DNA from 3 places in the Synechococcus sp. Minos11 genome. Region 2 is predicted to be linked to each of the others. Evidence: predicted binding sites of a transcription regulator. Region 2 holds the regulator's gene; each other region holds the start of a gene.
What was found. Region 2 encodes NtcA, which controls nitrogen genes in cyanobacteria. Its sites were predicted from a motif close to GTANCNNNNGNTAC; they were not measured.
Positions count from the first base shown of each region.

Region 1: a site for NtcA is predicted at 2,540-2,553, ahead of SynMINOS11_RS12555 (molybdenum cofactor guanylyltransferase). Genes of this name have one in related genera too.
Region 3: a site for NtcA is predicted at 7,961-7,974, ahead of glnA (type I glutamate--ammonia ligase). Genes of this name have one in related genera too.

Region 1 covers NZ_CP047953.1:2,229,732-2,239,435, reverse strand. The annotation lists gene hrpB (ATP-dependent helicase HrpB) at 1-447, shown strand, start outside; gene SynMINOS11_RS12565 (hypothetical protein) at 405-776, opposite strand; gene moaA (GTP 3',8-cyclase MoaA) at 847-1,899, opposite strand; gene SynMINOS11_RS12555 (molybdenum cofactor guanylyltransferase) at 1,896-2,465, opposite strand; gene SynMINOS11_RS12550 (NarK family nitrate/nitrite MFS transporter) at 2,675-4,234, shown strand; gene SynMINOS11_RS12545 (molybdopterin oxidoreductase family protein) at 4,300-6,519, shown strand; gene SynMINOS11_RS12540 (nitrate reductase associated protein) at 6,500-6,955, opposite strand; gene SynMINOS11_RS12535 (hypothetical protein) at 7,197-7,400, shown strand; gene SynMINOS11_RS12530 (anthranilate phosphoribosyltransferase family protein) at 7,391-8,452, opposite strand; gene cynS (cyanase) at 8,647-9,129, shown strand; gene SynMINOS11_RS12520 (hypothetical protein) at 9,179-9,704, opposite strand, start outside.
Region 2 covers NZ_CP047953.1:2,079,332-2,089,035, forward strand. The annotation lists gene SynMINOS11_RS11755 (DUF3769 domain-containing protein) at 1-630, opposite strand, end outside; gene SynMINOS11_RS11760 (photosystem II reaction center protein I) at 707-826, opposite strand; gene SynMINOS11_RS11765 (alpha-mannosidase) at 904-3,819, shown strand; gene psbN (photosystem II reaction center protein PsbN) at 3,807-3,947, opposite strand; gene psbH (photosystem II reaction center phosphoprotein PsbH) at 4,032-4,232, shown strand; gene SynMINOS11_RS11780 (TatA/E family twin arginine-targeting protein translocase) at 4,238-4,507, shown strand; gene pth (aminoacyl-tRNA hydrolase) at 4,473-5,078, shown strand; gene SynMINOS11_RS11790 (DUF3146 family protein) at 5,081-5,338, shown strand; gene SynMINOS11_RS11795 (polyamine oxidase) at 5,316-5,741, opposite strand; gene SynMINOS11_RS11800 (DUF3084 domain-containing protein) at 5,738-6,862, opposite strand; gene ntcA (global nitrogen regulator NtcA) at 6,925-7,599, opposite strand; gene SynMINOS11_RS11810 (cob(I)yrinic acid a,c-diamide adenosyltransferase) at 7,779-8,321, shown strand; gene dcd (dCTP deaminase) at 8,315-8,908, shown strand; gene thyX (FAD-dependent thymidylate synthase) at 8,912-9,634, opposite strand; gene cobD (threonine-phosphate decarboxylase CobD) at 9,660-9,704, opposite strand, start outside.
Region 3 covers NZ_CP047953.1:1,180,335-1,190,038, reverse strand. The annotation lists gene SynMINOS11_RS06610 (AI-2E family transporter) at 1-736, opposite strand, end outside; gene SynMINOS11_RS06605 (AI-2E family transporter) at 736-1,749, opposite strand; gene psb28 (photosystem II reaction center protein Psb28) at 1,757-2,095, opposite strand; gene mnmH (tRNA 2-selenouridine(34) synthase MnmH) at 2,123-3,142, opposite strand; gene SynMINOS11_RS06590 (GUN4 domain-containing protein) at 3,141-3,926, shown strand; gene SynMINOS11_RS06585 (ATP-binding protein) at 3,877-4,359, shown strand; gene SynMINOS11_RS06580 (DUF6439 family protein) at 4,356-4,619, opposite strand; gene SynMINOS11_RS06575 (hypothetical protein) at 4,664-4,909, shown strand; gene SynMINOS11_RS06570 (hypothetical protein) at 4,871-5,221, opposite strand; gene SynMINOS11_RS06565 (class I SAM-dependent methyltransferase) at 5,325-6,374, opposite strand; gene glnA (type I glutamate--ammonia ligase) at 6,482-7,900, opposite strand; gene SynMINOS11_RS06555 (allophycocyanin subunit beta) at 8,090-8,608, shown strand; gene SynMINOS11_RS06550 (pyridoxal-phosphate-dependent aminotransferase family protein) at 8,690-9,704, shown strand, end outside.

The sequences.
Region 1 (9,704 bases), 150 kb from region 2:
GCGGTGGATGAGGCGAGCCTGCTGGCTGAGCTGGAGCTGTGGCTTGGCCCGCACTTGGAGGGCGTACGCAGCGCGGCGCAGCTGCAGGCCATTGATCTGCAGGGGGCCTTGCTGGATCGCTTGGATTGGCGTGCCCGCAGCCAACTCGATGCGTTGGCCCCGTTGCGTTGGACCTTGCCCAGTGGCCGCCATGGCCGCATTGACTACAGCGGAGAAGAGCCGGTGCTCAGCAGCCGGCTCCAAGACTTTTTTGGCCTGCAGCAGACGCCCCGTCTGGCGGGTGGCCGCCATGCCGTGCTGGTGCATTTGCTCTCACCGGCTGGCCGCCCGGCTGCTGTGACCCGAGATTTGGAGAGTTTTTGGCAGCAGGGTTACCCGCTGGTGCGCAAAGACCTGCGGGGTCGTTATCCCAAGCACCGCTGGCCGGAGGATCCGACGCAGGCTTGAGCCGGCCGTGAAGGCTGGCGGCGCCTTGTTGGGAAGATGCGGCTGACCCAGGGGCTGCGGCGATAGCCCTGGCGCTGACTCAAATAGAGCTCGTCGGCAGCGATCAAATCAGCAGGATCGTCGAGATCCACTCCCCCATAGAGGAGGTGCAGCAAACGATCCGGCTCGATCTCGAGGGCGGCTGCTTCATCCCAAAGCCGCTTGCTGCGCTTGGGATTGGCAAAGACAAATTGGGCGCGGGCAATGTCTTTGCAGAGCCGCATGACCAGTTGCTGTTCCTTGCGTTGCTGGGAGGTGCTGCTGCCGCGGCAAAGGGAGGAGGGAAGCATCAACCGTATCTTTTGCTACAGCTTGATCGGCTCAGGCGCCAATTGGCATCGGTGTTCTCACCTAAATCCTTCAGCCGCCTAAATAAGCCATCTCCGCTGGCTGTCTGATTTCCCCTTGGCGTTGCTCGCGCTCTTCGCTGTAGCGATCGGTGCGCTGCTGCCAGATGGCCTTTAGAGCGGCTTGAAGTTCGTCAGTGCTGCTGTCTGTCCCAAGGAATGGGCGCAGATCATGGCCCTGCTCGGCAAACAGGCAGGTGTAGGCCATGCCTTCAGCGGTGACCCGCAGGCGGTTGCAGTCGCGGCAGAACGGTTGGCTTATTGAAGCCACTGCAGCGATGTGTCCTGCCCCATCGCGGTAACGCCAGCGGCTGGCGGTGCCGTGTTGGGGCCGCCCTAACGGTTCCAGTGGCCAACGCTGTTGCAGTTGGCTGAGGAGTTCGCTGGCGGGCACCACCTCAGCTGCTGACCAGCCGTTGCGGTTTCCCACATCCATGTATTCGATCAGCCGCAGCTCCACGTTCTGCTGGCGCGCCAATTCGGCCAGGGGAAGCAGTTGATCGTCGTTGTGGCCGCGTTGGATGACGCTGTTGAGCTTGATGGCACCGGATTCGGCGTGAAAGCCAGCGGCTTTGGCCGCAGCAATGCCTTGCAGCACGCGTTGCAGCATCTGCTCGCCATGGCGCTCGCCCCCTTGCAGGCCGGCCATGCGGCTCACGCTGGCCCCGGTAGCCCCATCGAGGCTGATGGTGATGCGATCGAGGCCCGCTCGTTTGAGTTGCTCGGCTCGGCAGCCGTTAAGCAGCGTGCCATTGGTGGTCAGGGCCACCTCCTGCAGCTGCTGCAACGGGTCGTGGCGGCTGTTGCGGCCCTGCTGAATCGCCAGCAGCAGCTCATCCAATTCAGGGGCGAGTAGCGGTTCTCCCCCGGTGAGCCGCAGGGTGGTCAAGCCCAGCTCGCAGCAAGCACGGATCAGTTGCAGCCGTTGGTGCAATGCGAGGCGCGTGTCTTCGCCGCCATCGGGCTGGCAGTACGGGCAAGACAGGTTGCAGCGGGCCGTCAGCGACAGCCGCAGCACACCCAATGGCCTGTGGTGTTGATCCATCAATCGCCCTGGAGTTGTCATTGGGGTCGATTGCAGTTGCGCAGTTGCCCTGGCGGCAGGCTCACGGCTCGGTAGTCGATTTGGTTGAGCCAGGCCATCCAACTGTTGTGACCGGCGGCGAGTGTTTCCAGCATGGATTGGCGTTGTTTGCTTCCCCCCGGATAAATACCCAGCAGGGGCTGCAGGCGTTCGCCGTCGTGGGCCACAGCTGCTGCACTGGGTTGCTGCTGCCAGCTGCTGATGAGTTGTCGTAAGCCATCAGCTTGCAGTTCCGGCATGTCCACTGGTGCAACCAGCAGGGCTTGCTGCTGATCGGCAGGAAACACCGGTGCAATGGCTTGAAGCGGGCCTGCTCCTGGTGTGGCATCGCGCTGCACGCTCACCCCTTGGCTTGTTTGCAGCAGCTGTTCATGGCTGCGGTGGATGGTGAGCACCAGCACCGGTAGATCCAAGCTGTTGAGCAGGTCCGTGATGTGCTCCAACCAGGTGCCGCCAGCGGCATGGGGAAGCAAGGCCTTATCCCGGCCCATGCGCCGGCTGGCCCCACCGCTGAGAACAACGGCCTTTAGTGCAATTTTGGTAGTCATTACAACAGTTTGATGATCAACACTTCGCGGATCCCGGTGAAAACGTTCTGCATGAACCACTTGATGTTTACTTTGTATCATTAAGTACTTTTAAGAGGCCTACAAGCTGATCCAATAGCGGGGTGGGCGACTTGTTTTGGTAACGCCCTAAATCCGCTGCCCGAGCATTCCATTTTGAGCTCAGGGTCTGTTTATTCACCTTGACTCTCATGCTTGGCGACCTTTGGTCGTTCCAGGGGAGATATCGCACGCTGCATCTCACCTGGTTCGCCTTTTTTCTAACGTTTGTTGTTTGGTTTAACCTGGCTCCCCTCGCCACCACGGTGAAGGCTGACCTGGGTTTGACTGTTGGCCAAATCCGCACCGTGGCGATCTGCAACGTTGCGCTCACCATCCCGGCGCGCGTGCTGATCGGGATGCTTCTCGACAAATTCGGTCCACGGCTGACCTACTCCACCTTGCTGGTGTTTTCGGTCATCCCCTGCTTGATGTTTGCGTCCGCGCAGGATTTCAATCAGTTGGTGGTGTCTCGCCTGCTGCTTTCCATCGTTGGCGCCGGCTTTGTGATCGGTATCCGCATGGTGGCCGAATGGTTCCCGCCCAAAGAAATCGGTTTGGCTGAGGGTATCTATGGCGGTTGGGGCAACTTTGGCTCCGCTTTCTCCGCTTTAGCTCTGGTTGGTGTGGCCGGTTGGCTGTCCTTCTCGGGTGGTTTTGAGCTGCCCACCGGTGCGGTCTTGAACTGGCGTGGTGCCATTGCCCTAACCGGCATTATTTCGGCTGTTTATGGCGTCATTTATTACTTCAACGTTAGTGATACTCCGCCTGGAAAGGTGTATCAGCGTCCGGAAAAAACAGCTGGTCTTGAAGTCACTTCCATGCGTGATTTCTGGGGTTTGCTTGGCATGAACGTGCCTTTTGCGGCCATTCTTTGTGTTCTCTGCTGGCGCCTTCAGAAGGTTGGATTCCTCAACGCTTCCACCTATCCGTTGGCTCTCTTGGCAGTTTTGGTGTGGTTTGCCTTCCAGACCTGGGGGATCGTTCGCACCAACCGTGAGCTGATCATGGGCACCAAGGAATACCCCAAGGAAGACCGCTACGAGTTCAAACAAGTGGCGATCCTTGAGCTCACTTACATCGTCAACTTTGGCTCTGAGCTGGCGGTGGTCTCGATGCTTCCCACCTTCTTTGAAACCACCTTTGACCTGCCCAAGGCCACTGCTGGAATCCTGGCCTCTTGCTTTGCTTTTGTGAATCTGGTCGCTCGCCCTGCTGGTGGCTTGATCTCCGATCGCCTGGGTTCCCGTAAAAACACCATGGGCTTCCTCACCTTCGGCTTAGGTGTTGGTTATCTGATCATGAGCATGATCAAGCCCGGCACCTTCACCGGTTCCACCGGCATTGCTGTTGCTGTGCTGATCACGATGCTGGCGTCCTTCTTTGTGCAGGCGGGTGAAGGAGCCACCTTTGCTTTGGTGCCTCTTGTGAAGCGTCGCGTCACCGGCCAGGTGGCTGGTTTGGTGGGCGCCTACGGCAACGTTGGCGCAGTGACCTACCTCACCATCTTCAGCTTGCTGCCCATGTGGATGGGTGGTGGCGCTGAGCCCACAGCTGACATCATCGCTTCTTCCAACAGTGCCTTCTTCCAGGTGCTCGGCGTGGCTGGTCTGGTTGTGGCCTTCTTCTGCTTCTTCTTCCTCAAAGAGCCGAAGGGTTCCTTTGCGGAACTGCATGAAGGTGAGGCTGCTCAAGTTCAGCCTGCTTCCTAAGCAGTTGCTAGTTCCTGCCCAGGGTCGAAAGATCCTGGGCTTTTTGTTTTTTAAAAGCGCTTGCCGTGGCTGATTCGGTGACCAGTCAGTGTCCTTACTGCGGTGTTGGCTGCGGTTTGGAATTGCTGCCTCCCGCGCAACCGGGCCGGCCCGTTCGTCGTGATGGCGAGGGCCATCCCATGTGGTCCGCCCGTGGTGATCGTGCCCATCCCTCAAGTCAGGGCCAGGTCTGCATCAAAGGGGCCACGGTTGGCGAGACCTTGGCGGGTGGACGACTCAGTCAGCCCCTGTATCGCTCCTCAATGGAGGACCCGTTCGAGCCCATCACCTGGGACAACGCGTTTGATCTCTTGGCGGGACGCATCCGCAGCACCCTGGCGAGCAAAGGTCCTGGGGCGATTGCGATGTATGGCTCCGGCCAGTTCCACACCGAGGACTATTACCTGGCGCAGAAGCTTTTCAAAGGCGCCATTGGTTCCAACAATTTCGATGCCAACTCGCGCTTGTGCATGAGTTCAGCGGTGGCTGGTTACACCCGCAGCCTTGGTTCTGATGGCCCGCCGTGTTGTTACGAGGATCTCGATCACTGTTCGGTGGCCTTTCTGATTGGCACCAACACCGCGGAATGCCATCCAGTGTTGTTTCAGCGTTTGTTGAAGCGCAAAAAGAAAGATCCCAAGGGCCTCACGATTGTGGTGGTGGATCCAAGGGCGACGGAAACAGCCAAGATCGCCGACCATCACTTGGCGATTGCACCAGGGACAGACCTGATGTTGCTGCACGGATTGGCGCGCTTGATCCTCAAAGATGCTGGCTTCAATGCCGACTTCATTGATGAGGCCACCGAGGGCTTTGCAGCGTTCTCTCAGGCGGTGGAGTCCTGGACACCGCGGCGGGTTGCTGAGGCCTGCGGCATCACTGAAAAGCAACTCAGGGCGGTGGCCCGGTTGTGGTGCCGCAAGCCAGCGGTTCTGAGTTTGTGGTCGATGGGCGTCAACCAGCGCCGTGAGGGCACGGCAGTCGTTGGCGGTTTAATCAACCTGCATCTGCTCACCGGTCAGATCGGCCATGCCGGAGCTGGACCGTTTTCCTTGACCGGCCAACCCAACGCCATGGGTGGCCGCGAAGCCGGCGGCTTGGCCCATCTGCTGCCCGGTTATCGGCTGGTGGGCAATGCCGACCACCGCGCTGAGGTTGAGCGGGCCTGGGGCTTTCAGCTTGGATCGATTGCGGCTCAACCTGGCTTGGCTGCTGGCGAGCAGGTGGAGGCGATGGAGCGTGGTGAGCTTGATCTTTGGTGGGTGGCGGCCACCAACCCCTTGGTGAGCATGCCGGAGTTGGACCGGCTTAAGGCAGCGCTGCGCAACTGCCCTTTGGTGGTGGTCAGTGACGCCTACGCCGATACCGAAACCTCCCACTACGCCCACTTGCTGTTGCCAGCGGCGCAATGGAGCGAGAAAGCCGGAGCGATGACCAATTCAGAGCGGCGCATCACCTATTGCCCGGCCTTCCGCCAACCCCATGGCGAGAGCCGCGCCGATTGGCAAGTGTTCGCTGAGCTCGGTCGCCGGCTCGGCTTTGAGCAGCAGTTCAGCTACGACTCCGCTGCTGAGGTGTATGCCGAATTTGCGGCTCTGAGTGCTGGCCGTTTATGCGATGTCTCTGGCCTCAGCCATGAGTTGCTATCTGAGCACGGACCCCAGCAGTGGCCGTTCCCCAGTGGCAGTGAACCCACCACAGAATCCAAGCGGCTGTACAGCGATCACCGCTTTGCCACGCCATCGCGGCGGGCCCGTTTCATGGCTGAGCAGCCATTGGGTTTGGCCGAACCACCCTGTGAGGCTTACCCCTTGGTGCTCACGGTCGGCCGCTATTTGGGCCATTGGCACACCATGACGCGAACGGCCAAGGTCGAGCGCATTCAGTCGATGCATGCCGAACCTCGCCTTGAGGTGCATCCCGACGATGCCAAGCGTTTTTCCCTTGAGGCCGATGGCATTGCGGCGATCACCTCACGCCGCGGCACGCTCACAGCTCGCATCACCATCACCGACCGCATTCGCTCGGGTTCGGTGTTTTTGCCGATGCACTGGGGATTCACCCAGGAGCATGCCTGTGAAGCCAATGCCTTGATGCACGGTGAGGCCTGTCCGATTTCCAAGCAGCCAGAGCTCAAGGCCACAGCCGTGGTGGTGGCTCCGGCGGTTTCGGTGATTCGTCCGCAGGAGCAGACGAGCCATCGCTTGCAAGCCTTACGTCGCTTGTTTAGCCCAGCACCTCGCTGAAGGCGGCCGGCAGGTTGTGGTGATCGTGGCCTGGTCGGGCCAGCTTGCAGAGGGCAAAGCGTTCCAGTTCATCGAGCTTTGACCAGGCGTTGGCATCGAGCTCAACTCCCTGCTTTTGAGCAGCATCGATCAACTCAGCAGGAATGCGATTGGGCTGTTGCCACGGCTCACTGCAAGCTGGAGGCAGGTTTTTGGCCATCCCATCAGCCATTGAGCTGGTGCAATCACGCAGATGATCACGCAGTGCATTGAGCTGCTGGTGCTCATCAGGCCAATCCACAAGTTGTTGGCGTTGTTCCTGACTCAGCGCCAACCAGTGGTTCAACTTCAGCTTGAGGCCGATGAGATCGAGTTTGCGGCGAACACAGAGAGGGATGCAGCGCCAGCTACCGATGAAATCGTGCTCAAAGGCAAAACAGTGGCTGGCTTGATTCATCGCAATTTGGTGTCGGTTGTGGCTTATTGATGTTCCGTTTCCTGACAGTTTTAGCTTCTCTTTGAAGCATTAATCATGCGTCTGGCAATTGCCATGGGTCTACTTCTTGGAGCTTCCCACGGTTGGTTTGCTGTTGATCAACACATGGTTCAGGCGGAGCCCGCTTTTGTGTCGATTTATACCGACTCTTGGGTGAACTGAAGAGCTTTTTTCATAGTGAAGTCATCAAGATTTAATTTTGATGGCAGTACAAAGTGCAGCGACGGTCGGTTCAGGCCGTCATCCCATCACCATCGCCGCTGGCTTTCTTGGAGCCTTTGTCGTTGGTTCTTTGGCAGTTCAACTGGTGAGAACGGCTGATCCAGTGGCTGTTTCGCCATCCCAGGTGGTGGCTCCGGTGACCGCCCATGCCGCCAGCCTTTGGCAGCCGCTGGCTCAGCCCTGAGCCAAGGCAGCCTGCACGGCGCCCAAGTGATTGAGGGCTTGGCCTGAGTTCAGCAGTTCTCTGGCGTGCTCAAGCCCTTGCTCCAGGCTGTCTTCACAGCCCGCCTGCCACAGATAAGTGCCGGCGTTCCAGAGCAAGGCGGTGGCTAGCTCGCCCTGCCCGCCCAGAGCTGCTCTGGCCTGATCGCTCCAGACATCGAGCCCTTCCCAGAGCTGGTCATGGCCGTAACAGCCATGGTCACGGGGGTGAAGGATTTGGCGCTCCTGCTGGTTGTTGCTGCAGCGGGCGGTGACGCAGGCTCTGCTGATCGGTAGATCCGTGCTGCCCTCCAAGCCCTTCACAGTCATTACGTCGGGCTCATCGGCGAGCTTGAGTGCCTCCCAGGCCCTGGCTTCGGTTGGGGGGTGAACAAAGCCGCTCACCAGCAGATGCTCGCCCTGGTGGGCGGTCCACAGCAGCTCGAGGCTGGCAACAGGTGGCCGTTTGCCGAGATCCTCTCGGTAAGGAATCAGGCTTTCAGCAGCTGGAAAGTGGTCGGGTTGATGCACCAGGGCCAGGTTGGTGGCATCTAGGCACTGCTGGAGCGTTTCTAAGTTGCGGCCTGTCCAGTTCACTTCCAGGGAGCTGAAGAGTTCAGCGCTGCTGACGCCATATTTCACAGGCATACGCCCAGCACCTTGCAGCACAACAGGAAGGCCTGCCGCCGCTAAGAGAAGAGCCGTGAGGGGATAGATCGGTGCGGTGCGGCTGCGGCCATCAAATGGCATGCCAAAGCTGATCGCCTTGGTGGTGGTGCTGAGCTTGGGACCGCGCTGCCGATAAACATCGAGCATGCCGGTGAGCTCTTGGGGCTCAGGCCGGCGGATGCGGTGGGCGATTAAAAAGGCGCCGATTTGGGCTGGTGTGGCCTCCTCATCAAGGATCAGTTCAAGCGCGTGGCGAGCTTCTTCGCGGCTAAGTCCTTTGCTGGTGTGCTCACCGCTGCCAACTTTGCGCAGGTAGGTCTTAAACGTTTCCCGCCCACTGGCCGGCGAGCTTGGCTGTGCGGCCATGACTGCTCCCTCGGCGCTGCGGCGATCCTGAAGAGCCGAGGGGGCCTGTTGAGTATCAACGGATACCAATGGCTTCTTTGCCGGGTAGCAAGCGTTGCTGTTGGGATGATTAATTTGCCTCAGATTCATGACTGAAAAGCGGCAACTTTTCAGAACGCTTTTTCTTTTAGAACCTCTAATTTGCCCTTTCAGTCATGACTTTGACCCCTTCGCTGACGCCAAGCCTGGCGGCGCCATCAGCTGATACCGTCACGGCCACACTCTTGGCTGCCAAAAAGGCGAAAGGTCTCACATTCACTGAGCTTGGTTCTCTGCTGGGCCGTGATGAGGTGTGGGTTGCCTCTCTGTTTTATGGCCAATCCACAGCCTCAGCTGCTGAAGCTCAGCAGCTGGCTGAAGCCTTGAATCTTGATCCGGCGATCACCGAGGCGCTGCAGAGCTATCCCACCAAAGGCTCGCTGGAGCCTGTGATCCCAACGGACCCGCTCATCTATCGCTTCTACGAGATCATGCAGGTCTATGGTATGCCGATGAAAGATGTGATCCAAGAAAAGTTTGGTGATGGCATCATGAGCGCCATTGATTTCACCCTCAACATCGACAAGGTGGAAGACCCTGCTGGTGATCGTGTCAAGGTCACCATGTGCGGCAAGTTCTTGCCTTACAAAAAGTGGTAACTATCTCAGCGTAGATAGCAAAGTAAGCGGCCAAATAATGGCCGCTTTTTTATTGGGCCTTCAGTTGGCGTTGCAAGGACTCTTTGAGGCGCGTTTGTTGTAAGTCCTGGGTCAATTGCTCCAGCAACTGGCGGCTTGATTCACTTTGAATGCAGCCCAGGGCTTGGATCGCCATCTCAGCAACGCCTGGCAGGGCATCCACCGTGGCGCAGGCGGCGATCCGCTGGAGGATTTCGGGTTCATCGCGTCGTTGCAGCAGCCGCAAGGTGGCGATCACAACCTCGGCTCGCAGATCGTCGAGCAGGGGTTCGCACAAGCTCAGCAGTTGCTCGGTGGAGATCCTGCGGCAGCGAAATGTCAGCAATTCGATTCCAGCTAAGCGGTGCTGCTGGCTTGGTGCGTTTAAGGCGTTGGTGATGATTGATAGATCAATCCCATTGCCCCAACACCCCAGGGCTCGCAGCACCTCCGGCTCGAACTCACCCGCTTGCGGAAGCCATTGCAGCAGCTGCTGTTTGGCGTCGGGGTGATGGCAAATGCTGAGGGCTCGAATCAGCGCTGATTGGAGTCCCAGT
Region 2 (9,704 bases):
CATGGGTTCCGCTGCCGGCAGCGGAGCGACCGAGGCTGGAGGCACGAGCGTTCCTGGCTTCGGGGGATTCGCCCGCAACTGCAGCCGCTGCTGCTGCTCGGCTGCATTGCCTTGCGGGGTTCCGCTCAGCGGCGCATCCAGATTCAAATCCGTTGGGCTGGTGGCCAAATCAATGACGCCGTAAACGTCTTGGATTTCACCCTCGCCCTGGAGAAGGTTGTAGCGAAGCAGGCTGGCTTGAAGGTATTGATTGCCGCGTTGAAAGCGAACGGCGCCCCTGGCCCAAATCACACGATTGGCCGGGCTGTACTCAAAGCGATCAGCCTGCAGACGCCCGCCGGCCAGACGCAAGGTCACATCACCTGTGGCCACGAAGCGTTGCAAGCCGGATTCAAACCACTGGCGGTTGGCTTGCAGCTCAAGATCCCAGGGAGGCAACAGCTCCTCCGAGATCACAGCCTGCGGCTGTGGAGTCCCTAGAGAGTCCTCGGGCGTTGCTGGTTCATTGTCAAAAGGATCGGTGCTGTCCACCCCAGCTTCTAGGGGCGGTTCATCAACACCAAGAGGGAAAACAGCTTCTTGGGCCGCAACCGCGATGGGCTGAAGCAATACAGCAAGTGCTGCCGCCAAGACTGGAGACGTGGAGCTGGAGCTCAAGCCTGGCGGGGTTCAGGAGCGGCGATACTGCCACGCCCAATCGGTCAAATCACTCCTCGAGGTCCTTTCTGCTAGGCGTCCTGCTGGGGTCGCTGGCCAGGAAGCCGAACATGAAGATCCCAATGAAGAAGAAGACGACCGAATAAACGGAAATCTTGAGAGCGAGCATGGTCGAGCCGTGGGTCGGGGGTTGGCGCCGCACCCGTAGCGGCGCGACCATCCTATGGGGCACCTGGACGTCGCGGGATGAAAGCGGGCCTAGATCGACAGCTTCTGGGGTGGATTGAAACGTTTTCCTGCCGCCAGCAGCACGATCTGCTGCCGCAGCTGAAGCGCCCCGATGGCTCACCAGCCCTGCACCACCAGTGGGGTCAACGCAACCGCCCCGACTGGGATGCCCGCGGATTGGTGATCTGGCCCCGGGGCGGCCAACGCCTGCATCTGACCCATTCGCTGCACTGGCCGCAGGCCTGGGGTCAGCGCAAAAGCGGCGAAACCATCCGCCTGGCCTTGCGCTGGTGGGCCGAAGCCGCAGAGTGCCGCATCAACGGAAGCACCATTCACCGAGGCGATCTGTTTGACACCGCCTGCCGCTGGCCACTTCCTGAATGGTTCGGCCCTGGAGAGGTGCTGGAGGTGGAGCTGCTGCTGCAAAGCCCTCGCCATGACGATGGCGCCCTGTTGCTGGCGCAGCTGGAGCGGGAACCCAACGAGCCCAGCGACCCAGATGGCCTCCTACTCGCCAGCCAGCTGAAGTTGCTGCAGCAGGACCTGCCCGTAGCAGACGAGGAATTGGAGGCCCTGCTGCAAGGCGATCCCAACAACAGTGCCGCGGTGGCCAACCTGCGCCACTGGCTGAGGCAGCAGCAGCGCGCGCCTGGGCTCACGCTGCTGAGCCATGCCCATCTCGATCTGGCCTGGCTGTGGCCCGTGGCTGACACCTGGCAAGCCGCCGAACGCACGTTCCGCTCGGTCTTGGGCTTGATGCAGCGGCACCCAGAGCTTCACTTCGGCCATTCCACCCCGGCGCTCTACGCCTGGCTGCAGCAACACCGCCCAGCCCTATTCGCTGAGATCCAAGAAACGATGCAGCAGGGGCGCTGGGAGCCACTCAATGGACCTTGGGTGGAGAGCGATTGCACCTTGGTGGCCAGCGCCTCGCTGCTGCGGCAATTCCAAGAAGGGCAGGCCTACAGCCAGCAGCACTTGCCGGGCTGGGAGCACGCCCTGGCCTGGCTACCGGACAGCTTTGGCTTCAGCAGTGGAGTGCCGGCGATCTGCCATGCCAGCGGCGTGCACTGGTTTTGCACCCACAAGCTGTTTTGGAACAGCACCAACCCCTTCCCCCACCGCGTCTTTCGCTGGCGGCACTGCAGTGGGGATGAAGTCTTGGCGCTGATGAGCGCCCCGATTGGCACCAGTGGTGACCCCCTGGCCATGGCGACCTACAGCCAGCAATGGCAGCAATCCACGGGCATCCCCCAAGGCCTATGGCTGCCTGGTGTGGGTGATCACGGCGGCGGACCCAGCCAAGAAATGCTGGAGCAGCTGCAGCTGTGGCAAGAGCAGCCCCTCAGCGCACCAACTGAATTTGGAACCGTGCGCAGCTATCTGAACGAACTCGAAGCGCACCAGGGGCAGCTGCCGCTGTGGCGCGACGAGCTCTATTTGGAGCTGCATCGCGGGTGCGCCACCAGCCGCCCAGACCAAAAGCGCCACAACCGCACTTTGGAGCGGTTGCTGCTGGAGGCCGATCTGGCGCAAGCCCTCAGCGGCCAGCTGCCCAGCGGGCAAGAGCAATGGCGCACGCTGCTGTTCCAGCAGTTTCACGACATCCTCCCGGGCACCTCCGTGCCCGAGGTGTTTGAACAAGCCGAGCCGCAGTGGCGCCAAGCGCGCAGGCTCAGCCGCCAGCGGCGCGATCAGGCACTAGCGGCCTTGCTCCCCTTGAAATCCCAACAGCAACAGCAGTGGTGGGTGGCCAACCTGCTGCCAACGATTCAAGGGTCGGCCGTGGTGCGCCTACCCAGCCCGCCGGACGGTCAGACCTGGTGTGACCACGCGGGCGCTGTACCAGTCCAACCGGCCCGCAGCGGTGGATGCTGGCTGCAGATCCAGAGCTCTGAAGATGTTGGTGCCCAGCGCCTGGTGCTGGGCTCAGCCGCCGAGACATCAGCCAAGGCCCAAGGTGAGGTGAGCCTCGATCGCGATGACAACGGCGAGCTTTGGCTCAGCAACGGTCACCTCCAAGCCAAGCTCGGCCCCAAGGGGGTGGAGCAACTGCAGCAACGCCGCGGCGACGGCTGGGGAGAGCCGCTGCTAGCTGAAGCGATGGCCCTGCATCGCTACGGCGATCGCGGTGAGTTCTGGGATGCCTGGGACATCGCCAGTGACTACACAGGCCATGCGTTGCCGATGCGCTGGGAGGCCGAAGAGGAGCAGCTGGAGTCGGGGCCTCTGTGCACGCAGCTGCGCTGGCGCGGCCACTGCGGGCAGAGCCCGCTGCAACTCTCGGTGCGCCTACAAGCGGGTAGTCCCTGGCTTGAGCTGATCATCACGGCGCAATGGCGCCAGCTGCATGAGCTGCTGCGCTGCGAATGGGCGCTGAACCAACCAGGGCACTTTTGGTCTGCAGACACACCCGGTGGCGTCCAAGAGCGCAGCAGCAGACCCCGAACCCCAAGAGAGCAGGCCCGCTGGGAAGCCACCGCCATCAGCTGGCTGTGGGGCGGCACCAACCAAGCCGGCCTGGCCGTGCTGCTCGATGGGCCGCAAGGCGTCAGCGGCAACAACAACGGGCTGGGCGTGTCGTTACTACGAGGGCCCACTTGGCCCGATCCCAGCGCCGATCAGGGCTGGCATCGCTTGCGGATGGCTCTAATGCCAACCACAGGCAGCTGGCATCACGCTGCCGTTGCCGCGCAAGCGCGCCGCTTCCGCCAACCGCTTTGGCGCCATCCAGCCGCTGCGGGGCCAGCGGAACGCCGCTCTTGGCTGGCTTGGCCTAACCCGCATCAGCACTGGCTCGGCTTTGACACTGCCGCCGATGGCGGCTTGCAGTGGCAAACCCAAAACCTCAGCCCCTGCCGCAGCCAGTGGCCAGCAGCCTCCGGTCCTTGGCAAATCAAACACTGGCCCTGGGGGATGGCTCAGTCGTCGTGATCATCAAACGGATCATCCAGCTGGCGCGATGGCGGCCCAAAGGCGGTGTAGATGCCAAAGCCGGTTAAACCCAGCAGAGCTGTCAGCACCGCAATCGACACAGAAAGGGCTGGCGAGGTGCTTTCCATCAAGACTCCCAACAGGGGCCGCCGTCACAGCGGTCAGGGCCATTAGAGTAACGGCCCAAATCTTTGCAGGAGAGATTGCACCCCATGGCCCAACGCACCCGCCTGGGAGACCTGCTGCGTCCTCTGAATTCTGAGTACGGCAAGGTCGTGCCTGGCTGGGGAACCACCCCTGTGATGGGCATCTTCATGGCCCTGTTCCTGGTCTTTCTGCTTGTGATCCTGCAGCTCTACAACCGTTCGCTGCTGCTGGATGGCATCACCGTCAACTGGAACGGCCTCGGCTGAAGCCAATGAACGTTTTTGGGGTTGGTCTTCCAGAGATGGCGGTGATCGCCGTCATCGGTTTGCTGGTGTTCGGCCCCAAAAAACTTCCTGAATTGGGACGCAGCCTTGGCAAAACCTTGAAGGGTTTTCAGGCCGCCTCCTCTGAATTTGAGCAGGAGTTCCGCAAGGCCGTTGATTCGGTCGAACTCCCCGCAGGTCAAACTGACGCCACTTCCAGCCAGGACGCCACCACGCCTGCCGATGACGCCACTGATGCTGCTGGTCGGCCTGGGTAATCCCGGATCCAAATACGACGGCACGCGACACAACGTGGGCTTCATGGCGCTCGATCGTCTCGCCGCCGCAGGGAGCGGCAGCTTTCGTGCCAACACCAAATTGCATGGCGATCTTGCTGATATCGGCCGAGGCGACCGCCGCCTGCGGCTACTCAAACCTCAGACCTATATGAACGACAGCGGCCGGGCGATCCGGGCCAGCCTGGATTGGTTTGGTTGGACGCCCGAGCAACTGCTGGTGATCGTTGATGACATGGATCTTCCCCTCGGCCGGCTGCGGCTGAGGCTCAACGGTGGAGCCGGAGGGCACAACGGCCTGCGGAGCACGATTGCCCACCTAGGGGGCGAGGCCTTTGCCCGCCTGCGGATTGGCATCGGCGCTCCCGGCACCAGCAGCGAAGAGCGCAAGGAAGGCACGGTGGGGCACGTGCTTGGCAACTTCCACCCTGCGGAACGTCCCTTGTTGGATGAGGTGCTGCAGGAGGTTGAGCACGGCATCGGCCTGATTCAACGCCAAGGCTTTGAGCGCGCTGGCAACCGGATCAACAGCTTTCGGCCAGACGCCGCCTGACCATGGCACGCCTGCCCAGCACCACAGCCCACTTGCGGGTTCTGCAGCAGAGCTTCAGCGAGCAGATGGTGGAAGGAGAAGTGGCCGCTGGTGGTTTTCGCTGGGAATTTCGCTGGCACTTCGACCGCGGCGAACTGGTGGTGGAGCCATCACTGGGGCGAGCGCTGATTCAAGACGCCCTGCTCAGGTTTTTGGTCAAAAGCGACTACGCGCTGGAAGCCGGCGGTGATTACTGCTTCACGGTGCGGGCAGCCTTTTAAAGCGCGCCCCCAGGTGGGCCTCGAGCAACACCATGGCCGCCAAATCATCCACGGGCCTGGGCGGCAACCGCAGGCCGCGGGGCAGTAGCCGCTGCCAGCCCCGGGCAGGCAACAACTGCCAATAACGCTCACGCGCCGCCAAGGTGCTGCCCGCCTCCGGCTGCAACACCACCGGCACAGCCGGCTCAAGCTCAGCCAAGGCCTGCTGCCATGGGCCACTGGCGGTGCCATCGCCGAGCACCACACCTTGCAAGGGGGCTTGGTGTTGCCAGTGCTGCAACCAATCCCAGGCCTCCCTAGGGGAACAGATCAACAGATCAACCAGCTCAGCTCCACTGGCATCGGTGCGCACCAAGCCACACTTCTGACGTCCAGGATCCAGCGCTGCCCAGCCGCCGCTCATGGAGGAGCCAAACCCTTGGCGCGCACTGTTACGGCAATGGGATCGAGGCTGTCGCTATCGCGCGCAGCCACCACCTCCAAGCGCACCGGTTGATTGCCTTCGCGCTCCACCAACTGGGCGGCCAAAGCGTTGAGGGCGTCTTGATCCACCTGCAGCCGTGGGTTCAGCGCACCATTGCGCTGGCTTTCATTGCGGGCCGCAGCCAAGAGCAGATTGAGCCGCGCAAACACTTGTTTTTGAGAGCTTTGCTCAGGGTCCAAGCTGAGGCTGGCCAGCACTTGACCGGCTTCCAGCACCTGCCGGCTGCGGCGCACATCAGCAAAAGCCAGCACCTGCTTCTCACCACGCAGCACATTGCCAGCCGAGTGAATGCTGATCACCCAGGGGCCACCGCTGCGCAAGGCCTTCTCCACCTTGATCACCTCACTGCGGGGGATCAACAGCAGTTGCTGCTCAGGCTTTTGGCCAGGGAGAACCCGCTGATAAGCCTGCACATTGGCCTGACGCAAGACATCTTCAGTGGCTTGGCGCGCCAACTCAGGCTTGGGGATCGCCACCTTGGCCATGGTGAGCGGCTGCCCGGTGCTGAGCACCACATCACCGCTGCGCAAATCCAAAACGTTGCGCTCCAGCTGGCGCAATTCCTGCTGGCTGCGGCGGGTGCGTTGCTGCAACTGGCGCAGCTCCTCATCGCGGGCCGCCACGTCTTGGCCCAGCCGGTCGCGCTCAGCCTCTAGCTCCTGGCGCTGCTTTTTTAAAGGAGCCAGCTGTTGCTCGGCCGCAGCCCGATCCGAGCGCGCCTGGGCCAGTTCCGCTTGATTTTGATCGAGCTGTTTGAGGCTCAGCTGCAGCGACTTGCGTGATGAACGCAAACGCGTTTCCAGCTCATCAAGCTGAAAAAGACCCACGCGCAGACGTTCACTAACGGCCACCATCAACCCGAGGGTGAGGGCACTAATCAAGCTGCCTGTGAGCACCGTGATCACCACAGCCGTGCGGCGTGGCCTCATCTGAAACAAGCTCAGCCGCGCTTTCCCGATGCGGCTACCAAGGCGGTCGCCAAGAGTCGACAGCACTCCTCCGAGCACCAGAACGGCCAGGATCAGCAGCCAGCCGCTCACAGCGCCAGAAGAACAGTGGGGTCAGTATCGCCGAGGCCTGAGGCGAGCGTTTCAAGCAACGGTCAGCTGAACCGTTTGGCCAACGCAATGGGGTCAAACACGGTGATGCGCTTGCGCTCAATTTCCAGCAAACCAGCGGAGCGCAAATCACCCAGCAAACGGGTGATCGTGACCCGCGTGGAGCCAATCGCTTCAGCGATCGCCTGATGCGAGAGCTTCAAATCAATGGTGATGCCCTGACTGGAAGGCACGCCAAAGTCGCGGCAAAGCACCAGCAAAAAACTCACCAAGCGCGATGACATGTCGCGGTGGGTGAGCGTTTCGATCATGGTTTCGGTCTGCAGGATTCGCGAGGACAGACCCTGCAAGAGCAGCAGACCAACCCGCGCGTCCTGCTCAATGGCCCGGCGCACGGAGCTGGCCGGAGCGCTGAGCATCTCAACGCGCGTGAAGGCAACCGAGTGATAAAAGCGATCAGACTTTTGGCCGGTTAAAAGCGACAGAACGCCAAAAATGCTGTTCTCCCGCAACAGCGCCACGGTGATCTCTTCACCAGATTCGTAGACGCGGGACAGGCGCACAGCCCCGCGGCGCAGCAGATACATGCGCTCGGCGGGATCGCCTGGGAAAAAGATTGTCTTGCCGCGTTCAACCGACTCAGCAGCACTGCCAGCAAGCGAGCGCATCACCTCTTGCAAGGTGGGCTGGGGGTTGGGCGCTGGCGAAACGCTGACCATGAAGCGCGTACCGGTTCAAGGAAGGTAAAGAGCCGGCTTGACAGTGCTTGTAGCAATGAACACCGTCCGGCCTGGTCGCGATCAGCTGTAGTACAGACATTCACACTACTGGTGGTGCCAGACACTTGATTCGTGATTTTTCGCCGCTACATTCAGGAGCACCCCGCTTTAGACGGCCCATGCTCAGCCGCGTTGCTGAACGCCACCACAGGCCGTCCACAGCACCCTTGCGGCTGGTGGTTCGCGAGCCCGAAGGCCTGCTGCAGGTCCACACCGCCAGCTTTCGCGGCAGTTTTGCCAGCGTGTTCAGCGAAGCCCTGCGCTCCGCGGGCCTCGGCAGCCGCGTGCTGATCTGCCAATTCCTGCGCGGCGGCGTTGATCAAGGCCCCCATCAACCGGTGCAGATGTGTGGGCGCCTCACTTGGCTGCGCCCTGCTGTGACGAGCTGCCTGCAGGCCGACCACAGCGCAGACGACAAGCAAGCCGTGCAGGAGCTGTGGCAAGAAACCCAGCGTCAAATCCTGGAAGAAGCGCCCGATCTTGTGGTTCTTGATGAGCTCGGGCTCGCGTTGGACTACGGCTTACTGGATGCCAATGCTGTGATCAGCACCCTGCAGACCCGTCCGGGGCGAATGGATGTGATCCTGACCGGACCTGCCGTGCCGGAGCCTGTAATGGCAATGGCCGATCAAGTCACCGAACTGCGCCGCGACCGATGCTGAAGAACGATCGCTGGATCAACGAACAAGCTGAGCATGGGCTCCTGGAACCCTTCCAGCCCACCTTGGTGCGCCATCTCGATCCTGAGAACCGCAGCAGCGCAGTGCTCAGCTTTGGTTGCTCGTCCTATGGCTACGACCTGCGCCTATCGCCCCAGGAATTTCTGATCTTCCGCCATGTGCCTGGCACGGTGATGAACCCCAAGCGGTTTAACCCCGCCAACCTTGAGCCCGCTCCCATGCAGAGTGACGAGGACGGCAGCTACTTCATCCTCCCGGCCCATTCCTATGGGCTCGGTGTTGCCTTGGAAAAGATGAAGGTGCCCGAGAACATCACCGTGATTTGCCTGGGCAAGAGCACCTATGCCCGCCTCGGCATCATTGTGAACACCACCCCAGCTGAAGCCGGCTGGGAAGGGCATCTCACCTTGGAGTTCAGCAACAGCTCAGGTGCTGACTGCCGCATCTATGCCAACGAGGGCATCTGCCAGCTGCTGTTCTTTGAAGGTGATCCCTGCGACACCACCTACAAAGACCGCTCCGGCAAATACCAGCACCAACCCGAACGCGTCACCTTGGCTCGGATCTGATTCTCAGGGCGCCAAGCGCGCCTTGTGAAGACGACTTTTCTCATACCAAGCGGCGATCTCAGGGGCCCACTGCACCATGTGGGGCCACATCAGATCGCACATCTGGCGAATCTCTTCTTGGGCGTCGAGCTTGGCGCGTAGATCCATGAAATGCAGGAACGCCCTGAGCGTGAAGCTCACCACAAAATGCTGGCGATAATCGAACGGCAAGATGCCGCGGGCATGCTCTTCGGCAAAGCCCGCTTCCAGCATTTCGGCATACCGCTCCGCTGAGCGGCGGCAGTGCTCGAGGTCTTTACCCCGTTCCTCCTTGGTGTATTGGTACTTCTTGCCCTGGCGATCGCTGTAGCTGCCAACGGGGCGCAGGTAGAACACCTCTTCAAGATCCAGCTCACCTTTGGCGGCACGGCAGATCCGATCGCCGGTGTAGCGCATCGATTGCACATCAAAGCTGACGCCGACCCGGTGGGTGCGGGCCTGTTGCATCACCGAATGGGGGAACCAACCCACGTTCAAAACGATCTGCGCATGCTCCAGCGGTCCGTAATGGCCGCGCTCGCCAGAGAGCAGGCGCTTGACGCAAACCTCACCAGCCCTTGCCTCATCAGGCCACTGGGCTTGATCGGCCACCACATAGCCCTCGGAATAGTCCTGGTGCATCGCCGCGTAAATGCAGCGCTGAGGATTCGGAGTGGCAGCGATTAAATCAACCCGGAAGCGGTCCATGCCATGGCACGTTCTGGCAGGGACCTTAAGCGCGATCGGTCGCTTGCACCTGATCAAGAGCGCGCAGCAA
Region 3 (9,704 bases), 900 kb from region 2:
CCACCGTTGGGCCGATGGTGGGAACGAAGGTGAGGAGGCCGCAGACCAAACCACTCAGCAGGGCCAAAGGCACCTGCAACCAGGCCAGTCCAGCCCAGGTGAGCAGAAACACGCTGATGGCGGAAATGGTCATGCCCGCTAGCCAGCCACCGAGGGCATCACGGCATTGCTGCAGCAACCGGCGGCCTTGCGGGCGATAAAAGCGTGGTGTGGCAGCGATCAGCAGATTGATGTGGTGTTGCGGATCGAGGCACAGCAGCAACGCCAACAGCGCCATCAGCAACACCTGAATTGAGCTGTTGGCGGCTCCGCCAGCCAGGCCCAGCAATTGACTGCCCAACGGTTGCAGGGCTGAGAGACCACCAGAGGATTCGAGGCTGCTGCCAAGGGGGCCCACGCCGCGGATCTCCGAGAGAAAAGCACCCACCCGCTGCAATAGCTGCGGCAGTAACTCATTGAGGGTGGCGACCTGCTGCACCAATTCCGGCAACAACAAAAACCCCAATTCCCAGCCCAGCAGGACCAGCAAGCCAACCACCACCACCAGGGCCTGCGGACGATGCAGGGGAGTGCGCCGCATCAAGACCTGCACCGGTACATCGAGGGCCACGGCGAGCACCACAGCGCCAAAGAGCACCAAGAGGACCCAGCGCAGCTCCCACGCCAAGAGCCCAAGCACCACCAGGGCCAAGGTGCCGAGAATCGCTGGCCAGCTGACCAAGTTACGGCCTTCCATCAGCAGAACCTCCCCGGGCGCTTCCAGGTGTCGAGCACATCGCGAACGACGAGCTCACGCACCACCACCTGCAGGCAGACCGCTAAGGGAAGCGCCAACAGGAGTCCCTTAAAACCAAAGATCACCGTGAAGATCCCCTGTGCAGCCAGGGTCAACCCCGGGAGCAACTTGACCTGGTGATGCATCACCGACGGCGTGATGACGTAGCTCTCGAAGTTTTGGATCACCACATAGAGCGCCAAGACCGCCAGCGACATCCAGGGGGTGTCCAGCAGAGCCACGGCCATGGGGAACACCACACTCAAGGTGGGGCCAACGTTGGGGATCACATTGAGCATTCCCGCCAATAGGGCATTGGCGGTGGTCAGCTTGACCCCCAACAGGCTGAGGCCAACAAAGGCCATGAAGCCAACAGCAACCGAGCTGATCAGCACACCCACCATCCAACTGCTGAGTGCTTGCCCGCAGCTATCGAGCACGCCAGCAATTCGCCGGCGCAAGTAGGAAGGCGCCATCAACACGGCGACTTGGCGGTAATCCTCTGGCTGAACACTGAGCATCAGAGCGACTGCCACCACAAACACCAGCTGCACCAGGCCAATGCCGAAGTTTCCGGCCAGCTCCACCACACGGCTGAAGCTGTTGGCGAGATTCCACTTCTCTGGATTGGAGATATTGCTCTGGATTGCTGAGCTCAGATCACCACCAATGAGTTGTTGCAGTGCCTGAGCAGCCTGCGGCAATTGCTCGATCAGCTCTCGAAATTGCGCACTGAAGGGGGGGACCAGGGCGACCACCACAACGATCACCAGCACCACAACCAGAAGCAGCGAGAGCGCTAGCGATGGCCAGCGCCGCCAACCCAGGCGGCTCTGAACAGCGCGCACCAAGGTGCAGAAGGCCACAGCCAGAACAACCGAGCCAAACAGGTCTATTAGGACAAATCTCAGATCCCAGAGCAGAACCACCGCAGCGATCAGCGCTGCGAATCCAACCCAGCGACCAAAGGCTATTTGGCCGTCAGCTTTGGCTGAATCCAAGGTCGTGGCTGGCTGCGTAGCGCTCAGCAAAGCGCATGAAACGCTGGAAGTCAGCCTCGCTCTTCCAGGTGTAAGTGGCCTCCAATGCAAAGGCGACGCCGTTGACAAAGCGCGCGTTGACATCGCGGCTGGTCAGTTCGCCTTCCTCATCGACCATGAACATGCCGGTGATGTCGCCCATGGTTTCCGGGGCCAAGGCTTGAGGCTCCTCAAACACAAACTTGGCCTGGCCGGTCATCCCATCGCGCGAGCGGGTCAGCTTGATGTCGGGAATAACGGGCTCGTCAACGCCACGGAAAAACTGAATGGCTGCGCCCATCGCTGACTGCCCCGAAAGAGGGAGAGCTTACGCAGATTTCAGCTGCAATAGCTGGTGTGCCACGGCAGACGCACTTAAGCCCTCCACCGCCAACCTGGTGATGGGAGTGGAGCGCCGATTCAGCTCATAGCTGTAGCAGCGGTCGTAGTAATCAAGAATCACCGCGCAAGCGCTGCTGAGATCTCCAGATCGGATGCTGTCGGTGGCGTCTTTCGTTCGTTGCGGTCCAAGTCGCCGTTGTAATCGCTGGGTGGCTTCCAGCAATCCTCCATGGGCTTCGGCGCCGTAGAGGGCCACCAGCGCATCAATCCGTTCCTTCTGCGGCCGCTCCAACACCACCACAGGTGCCTGCTGCATTTGCTGCCAGAGCCCGTTGGGTAGGCGGCAACGGCCGATTTGAACGCTTTCGGCCTCAAGCCACAGAGGCGCTTGGCCTTCTAGAGCCACCAGCGCCACAGCGAGCTCGTTTTCAAACATCTCCGTGCTGGGTTGTTCAGGCTGCCCCAGCCCGCCAAAGCTGCTGCCGCGGTGATGCGCCAGCCCCTCGAGATCCACCATGGCCCCGCCCTGCTGGGCTAGGGCCAACAAAACGTCGGTTTTTCCGCTGCCGGTGCCGCCTCCGAGCAGTTGAACCGGCCAGGGCCTCTCGAATTGGCCGAGTACCCAGCGGCGAAAGCTCTTGTAGCCGCCCTCGAGCACCACGACATCGATATCCAGGGTGGAGGCCAGCCAGGCGACGCTGCCGCTGCGCATGCCGCCGCGCCAGCAGTAGATGCGCAAGGAACCGGGACCTTGCTGGGCGATCTGCTGCAGCTTGTGGCCCATGGCAGCGAGCTGGGGACCCACCAGTTCCAATCCCCGTTGGATGGCCTGCTGACGACCTTTTTGCTTGTACAGGGTGCCCACCTCAGCGCGCCCCTCGTCATCAAAAAGGGGCAGATTCACAGCGCCAGGCCAGTGCGCTTTGGTGAATTCACTGGGGCTGCGCACATCCACCAGAGCACCGGGTGAATGCATCAAGCTGTCGATGGCAAGCCGGTTGGTCATGGCTGCACTGCGATACTGGCGACTGGCCCCATCCGCCATGTTGTCTGGTTCACCCTCATCTGCTGCTTCCGGAGGTTCGGAGCAGGCCGTTGTTGAACCGGCCGCACTGTTGCAAGAGTTCCTCAAAGGCAATAGCCGCCAGCGACAGCGGCTCTGGAAGACATTGCCGGCCCAGGCGCCTGAACTGGTCGAGTCGATCTGGGATCTGCTGACCAACCAGAGCCGCCAGCCCGACGATTGGGCCATTGGCAGTTTGCTGCGCCTGCTGGCCGCTGATCCCGATCAGCTCGCCAAGCTGCAAACCACCTACCCCGTCGGTTGGCTTGTTGCCCCTGGGATTGGTGCTGACCGCTGCGCAGAACTGCAGTGTTGCCTGATGTGCGGTGAGCTGGAAGAGGCCGACCGCCTCACCACAGCCCAGTTGCGCGCCTTGGCCGGGCCAGCGGCCGAAGAGCGTGGATACGTGTACTTCAGTGAAGTGCCTGGCATGCCCATTGCTGAGCTCGCCCACCTCGATTCCCTCTGGTGGTTCTACAGCGGTGGCCGCTATGGATTCCGCATTCAACGCCAGAAGATTGAACGCTTGCGTTGGCGCTGGGAGCAGCTCTGGCCCCAAATCGGCTGGAAGAACGAAGGATCCTGGACCCGTTATCCCGGTGCCTTCACCTGGAGCCATGACGCCCCGGAGGGGCATATGCCCCTGGTCAATCAATTGCGTGGGGTGCGCCTGATGGATGCCTATCTCCGCCATCCAGCTATCGACCAAGCCCTCGAGGCTCCATAAGATCAGAACTCGGGAACCAGGCGGCAGGAACGTGCTCTTGAACCTGACAAAGCGATGTCGCTGGTTTGAGTTCATCACCCCATCCACCTTGGCTTTGCAGCCCTTGCTGGAGCTGCTGCTGCAGCCAGCGGCCAATGAGCATCGGGAATTGCTTCAGCTGGGCTTGCAGGAGGCGCTGGTCAACGCTGTGCGCCATGGCAACGGCAACGATCCAGCCAAGCTTGTGCGCATTCGCCGCATCCACAGTCCGCAGTGGTTGATTTGGCAAGTGCAAGATCAAGGCCCTGGGCTGCAGCCTGAGCAGCGTTTGGCCTTACTGCCGGATGAATTGGACGCCATCTCCGGTCGTGGGCTGTTTTTGATGCATCAATGCTTCGACGATGTGCGCTGGAGTCCGCGCGGTAATCGCGTGCAACTGGCGAAGCGGCGTTAGGACGAGCGCCTGCCGTGATCTGGGCAGCCGGGGTCCCGTTGCTCCCGCTGGATCCAACGCTGCGCACTCTCCAGCAAGGCCACCACATCCCCATCCGCCTGGGCGCCATTGCGCAGCAGCAGCAATAGCGCTGCTGAGAGCTGCTCAGCAGCGCGCCGGTGACGGTCGCTTTTGAGGCGATGCCAATCCCGTTCCTTGATGGCGAGATGGCGTTGCAAGGTTTCGGCCAGCTGCACCTGGTCTTCGCTGAGCCCTTGCATGGAGAACTGGCAACAATGGGAATTGTCCTGCTTGGAAGCACGCCGTGCCCCGTCCGCTGCGCTGGATGCATCACCTCAGCCCAGTGCTGCAAATCAGTTTGGCCAAAGCGGAACGCCAACCATCGGTTGCCGGGCGCCGACAACAGCAACGCCAACGGCTTCTTTTAGAGCTGCTCAGCTCGGCTGAGCTTCCCCTCACCGGTGGGGATGGTCGCTTCTGGCGTGCTTTGCGCTGGGGAGGTGCTGGATTGCTACTGGGACAGGCCCTGCATCACTTCCTCCCGCGGTGAGATGGCGGGCTCCAGCTGCTGAGCGCTGCGGATCAAGTTGTCCTGCAGCGTCAGCTCTTCGCCGCGTTCAACATCAAGCACGGTGTTGAGCAGATGCATCGGGCCACGCTTCCAGGCATTGCGCAGCGACCGCCGCAGCCTGTCTTCTTCGAGCACCAAGCGATCGGCTGCTTCGGTGGGGGATTCGCCCTGGACAATCACAGCCCGCAGGCAAACCCCGAAGCCATAGGCCTCAATCGTCGGTTGTCCCCCTTGCAGAACGGTCTGGAAGGTCCAACCTTCGAGCCATCGCACCCGAAATGGGTTAGTCATCAACGGCCCCTGTTACAGCCCCATTGGAGCTAAGAATCGTTCAAGTTACAACTTTCTTCCACTTTATGTTGCGATCTGAATATCTACCGCATATAGGTTTATATCAACCAGATTTACGAGCTGTCCAAACTCTCGTCATAAAATAAGATTTGGCTTCAATGACCTCAAAGCCACTGCGCTGCAGCCTTTCTGGAATGTTATCGGCAATGTAATCGCGGTAATAAGGCTCATGGAAAACGCGCCTGAAGTTCTCCATCACGGCGCCAAATGTAGGGCTGTCATCCAGCTGAATCGAATCCGCTAGCACCAGCACACCACCGGGCTCCAGCACGCGCCAAGCCTCATCCAGCACCTTTTGGCGGGCCTCACCAGGAAGCTCATGGAACAGGAACACACAGGTCGCCGCCTGCATCACCTCGTTGGCGAAGGGAAGCTCCTCACCATTGCCTTGGACCAGCTGCGGTAATTCGCCAGGAATCTCTGACAGCCAACGGCTGGCTTGACGCAGGTAGGAGGAGGAGAGATCCAGGCCCACCAACTGCGCTTTCGGCAACGCTCCCCGCAGCTGGCGCAAGGTGCGACCGGTGCCGGTGGCAATGTCCAGCACGCGAATGGCATCGTCACGACGGCCACCCAGCTGATTGATCAATGGGCGGATTAGGCGACGCCGCATCGCATCAGCAGTGCCATTGAACAGAATTTCCACCTGCAGGTCATACAGCTCTGCTGAGCGATCACTCAGGTAGCCATCGGTTTGGTGGTGGAAGTTTTGGAGGTAATAGTCCGGGTAATCCTTGGGGTTGATCTCCACCGGTAGATCGGTCACATCCCGCCGCGTGCGGCGCTGCCAGATGGAGGGCAGATCCAGCCAGACCAGGGGGTATCGAACAGCCCAATCGAGCCAGGGAGCGTCAAACAGCAACGAAGTGGGATAGAGACCCTGCTGCGCTTCTTTCCAATCCAGCTCCAGCAGCTCGTTCATGCTGCTGCGCAGCTCCCCCAACATTTCGGGGGGCACAGGCACTGTGCTGGCGCTGGCCTGGGGAGCGACCAGATCCATCAGGCGAGTGCTCACCTCTTTATGGGCCAAACCCAGCAGGCTTTTGCCCTGCTGCATGGTTTGGTACGCCAGCTTGGTGACGGGGTCGCTCATGGCCCTTTCTGGGGATCACCCATTTCAACCGATCCAGACTAAAAACGTGGCCTAGACACAAAAAAAGGGGGCCCTTCGGCCCCCTTGGGATGAAACGTCGCCAGTGATCAGGCGTCGTAGTACATGGTGAACTCGTGGGGATGCGGGCGCTGACGGAGTTGCTGGACTTCCTCGTACTTGAGATCAATCCAGTTCTCGATGAAGTCTTCAGTGAAGACGCCACCGGCCAGCAGGTAGTCCTTATCGGCATCGAGAGCCTGCAGGGCCCCATTGAGGGATGAGGGCACTGTGGAGATCTTGGCCAGTTGCTCGGCGGGCAGTTCGAACAGGTCGACGTCGGTGCCGTCACCGGGATCGATCTGATTCTTGATGCCGTCGAGGCCAGCCATGAGCATGGCGCTGAAGGCCAGATAAGGGTTGGCCAGGGCATCGCCGGAGCGGAACTCCAGGCGCTTGGCTTTCGGGCTGGGGCCGGTGAGTGGGATCCGCACAGCAGCGGAGCGGTTGCCCTGGGAATACACCAGGTTCACCGGGGCCTCAAAACCGGGCACCAGGCGCTTGTAGCTGTTGGTGGTGGGGTTGGTGAAGGCAAGGAAGCTGGGGGCGTGCTTGAGCAGGCCGCCGATGTACCAGCGGGCGGTTTGGGACAGGTTGGCGTAGGTGCCCTCACCGAAGAACAAGGGCTGGCCACCTTTCCACAGGCTCTGGTGCACGTGCATGCCGCTGCCGTTATCGGCAAAGACAGGCTTTGGCATGAACGTGGCGGTGCGGCCGTATTTACGGGCCACGTTGCGCACGACGTACTTGTAAATCATCACGTTGTCCGCCGCGCTGATCAGATCGGCGAACTTCATGCCGAGCTCGTGTTGGGCGGTGGCCACCTCGTGGTGGTGCTTCTCAATAGGGATTCCCAGGTTGGCCATGGTGAGCAGCATTTCGCTGCGCATGTCCTGCATGGTGTCGTTGGGGGCGACGGGGAAGTACCCCTCTTTCAGCTGGATCTTGTAGGCCAGGTTGCCGCCTTCTTCTTGGCGGGCACTGTTCCAGGGAGCCTCAACTGAATCGCAGCTGTAGAAGCTGCTGCCGTTGCCGGAGTTGTAGCGGACGTCATCAAAGATGAAGAATTCTGGCTCGGGGCCAAAGAAGGCGGTGTCAGCCAGGCCGGTGCTTGCCAGGTGATTGATGGCCTTCTGGGCCAAGGCACGGGGGCAGCGCTCATAGGGCTGGCCGCTGCGGGGCTCCTGAATCGAGCAGATCAGGCTGAGGGTTTTTTCGCCATAGAACGGATCGACCCAGGCGGTGCTGGCATCGGGCACCATCGCCATGTCGGATTCGTTGATGGCCTTCCAGCCGCGGATGGAGGAGCCGTCAAAGGCCAGGCCTTCGGTGAAGGATTCCTCTTCAACGAGGTCCTTGTGCACAGTCAGGTGCTGCCACTTGCCATGGACGTCGGCAAATTTCAGATCAATGAGTTCGATTCCTTCGTCCTTGATCTGGCGAAGGATGTCCTGCGGTGTCTTGGCCATGGACGACGTAGTGGACGAAGAGCAGAAAGCTGAACGTACGGAGCACTTTGGACCCTCTGTGTATCAGCTGATACAAAAAAACGGACCTTCCGTTCAGGTGACGGTTTCTGTCAAATCGTGGGAATCCAATTGGGAACTGGCTTTGCGCTGGTTCAGAAGTGCTAGTTTCCGCCCACTACCCAGGGATGCATGCAGGACGCAGTCACCGGTCTGATCGGTCGCTACGACCAGCAGGGTCGCTATCTCGATCGCTTGGCGATTGAGCAGATCGATGCCTACTTCGTGGAGGCTGACCTTCGCTTGGCGGCTGTTGCGTTGATCAATCGCGAAGCGGCAGAGATTGTTCGCGAGGCCAGTCAGCGCCTCTGGCTTGCCGATCCGGAATTGTTGTTGCCCGGCGGCAATGCCTACACGACCCGCCGTTTGGCGGCCTGCTTGCGCGACCTCGACTATTTCCTTCGTTATGCCTCCTACGCCTTGGTGGCGGCTGATTGGAAAATGCTGGATGAGCGGGTCTTGAACGGACTCAACGACACCTATAAGAGTCTCGGTGTTCCGACAGGCCCCACGGCACGGGGCATCTTGCTGCTTTCTGAGGTGGTGCAAGAAATGCTCTCTGCTGAGGGCGTGCAGTCGGCCGACGTGGTTCGTGCTCCCTTTGAGCACATGGCCAGGGCCTTGGCGGAAACGAATATCAGCGGTCGCTGATTCCGACTCCACGAACTTCTAACCTCTGCACATCAAACCTTTTCTCGTCACGTGACTGTCTCGTCGCTTTCTTCCGCAGCACTGTCCGTGAACGAGGCTCATCGTCTGCGCCTGGATCCCATCGCAACGCCTGATCGGTTGCTGCTTGGTCCCGGTCCTTCCAATGCTGATCCGCGGGTTCTGCAAGCCATCGCGAGGCCTCCGCTCAGTCACCTTGATCCGCTCTATCTCGAGCTGATGAATGAGGTGCAGGAAATGCTGCGCTACGCCTGGCAAACCGATAACCGCTTCACCATTCCCGTGAGCGGAACCGGCAGTGCCGCCATGGAGGCCACCATCGCCAACACCGTGGAACCCGGCGAAACGGTGGTTGTCGGCGTGATCGGTTATTTCGGCAAGCGCCTGGTCGACATGTGCGGCCGCTACGGGGCCAAGGTCGTTGAGGTGTCGGCTCCTTGGGGTGAAGCCCTCAGCCTTGACACCCTCACCCAAGCGGTGGAGCAGCACAAGCCTGCTGTGCTGGCCTTGGTCCACGCTGAAACCTCCACCGGCGTTCAGCAGCCCCTCGATGGCATCGGTGATCTCTGCCGCGCCCACGACTGCCTCTTGCTGCTCGACACCGTCACCTCTTTAGGGGGTGTTCCGCTGAAACTGGATGAGGCCAAGGTTGATCTGGCCTACAGCTGCAGCCAAAAGGGTCTGAGCTGTCCTCCAGGACTGGGTCCTTTCACAATGGGTCCTCGGGCGGAGGAAAAGCTGGATCGCCGCAGCGGCAAGGTGCCCAACTGGTACCTGGACATGTCAGGTCTGAAGTCCTATTGGGGCAGCCAGCGCACTTATCACCACACGGCGCCGGTGAATATGAACTATGGATTGCGCGAAGCGCTTCGGCTGCTGTGTGAGGAAGGTTTGGAAAATTCCTGGGCCCGCCACCGCCGCAACAGCGAGGAGCTGTGGGCTGGTTTGGAGCGCATGGGTCTTGAGCTGCACGTGCCCCTCTCCCACAGGCTTCCCACCCTCACCACTGTGAAGATCCCTGATGGTGTCGATGGCAAAGCCTTCGCGACCCATCTGCTGAACAAGCACGGCGTTGAGA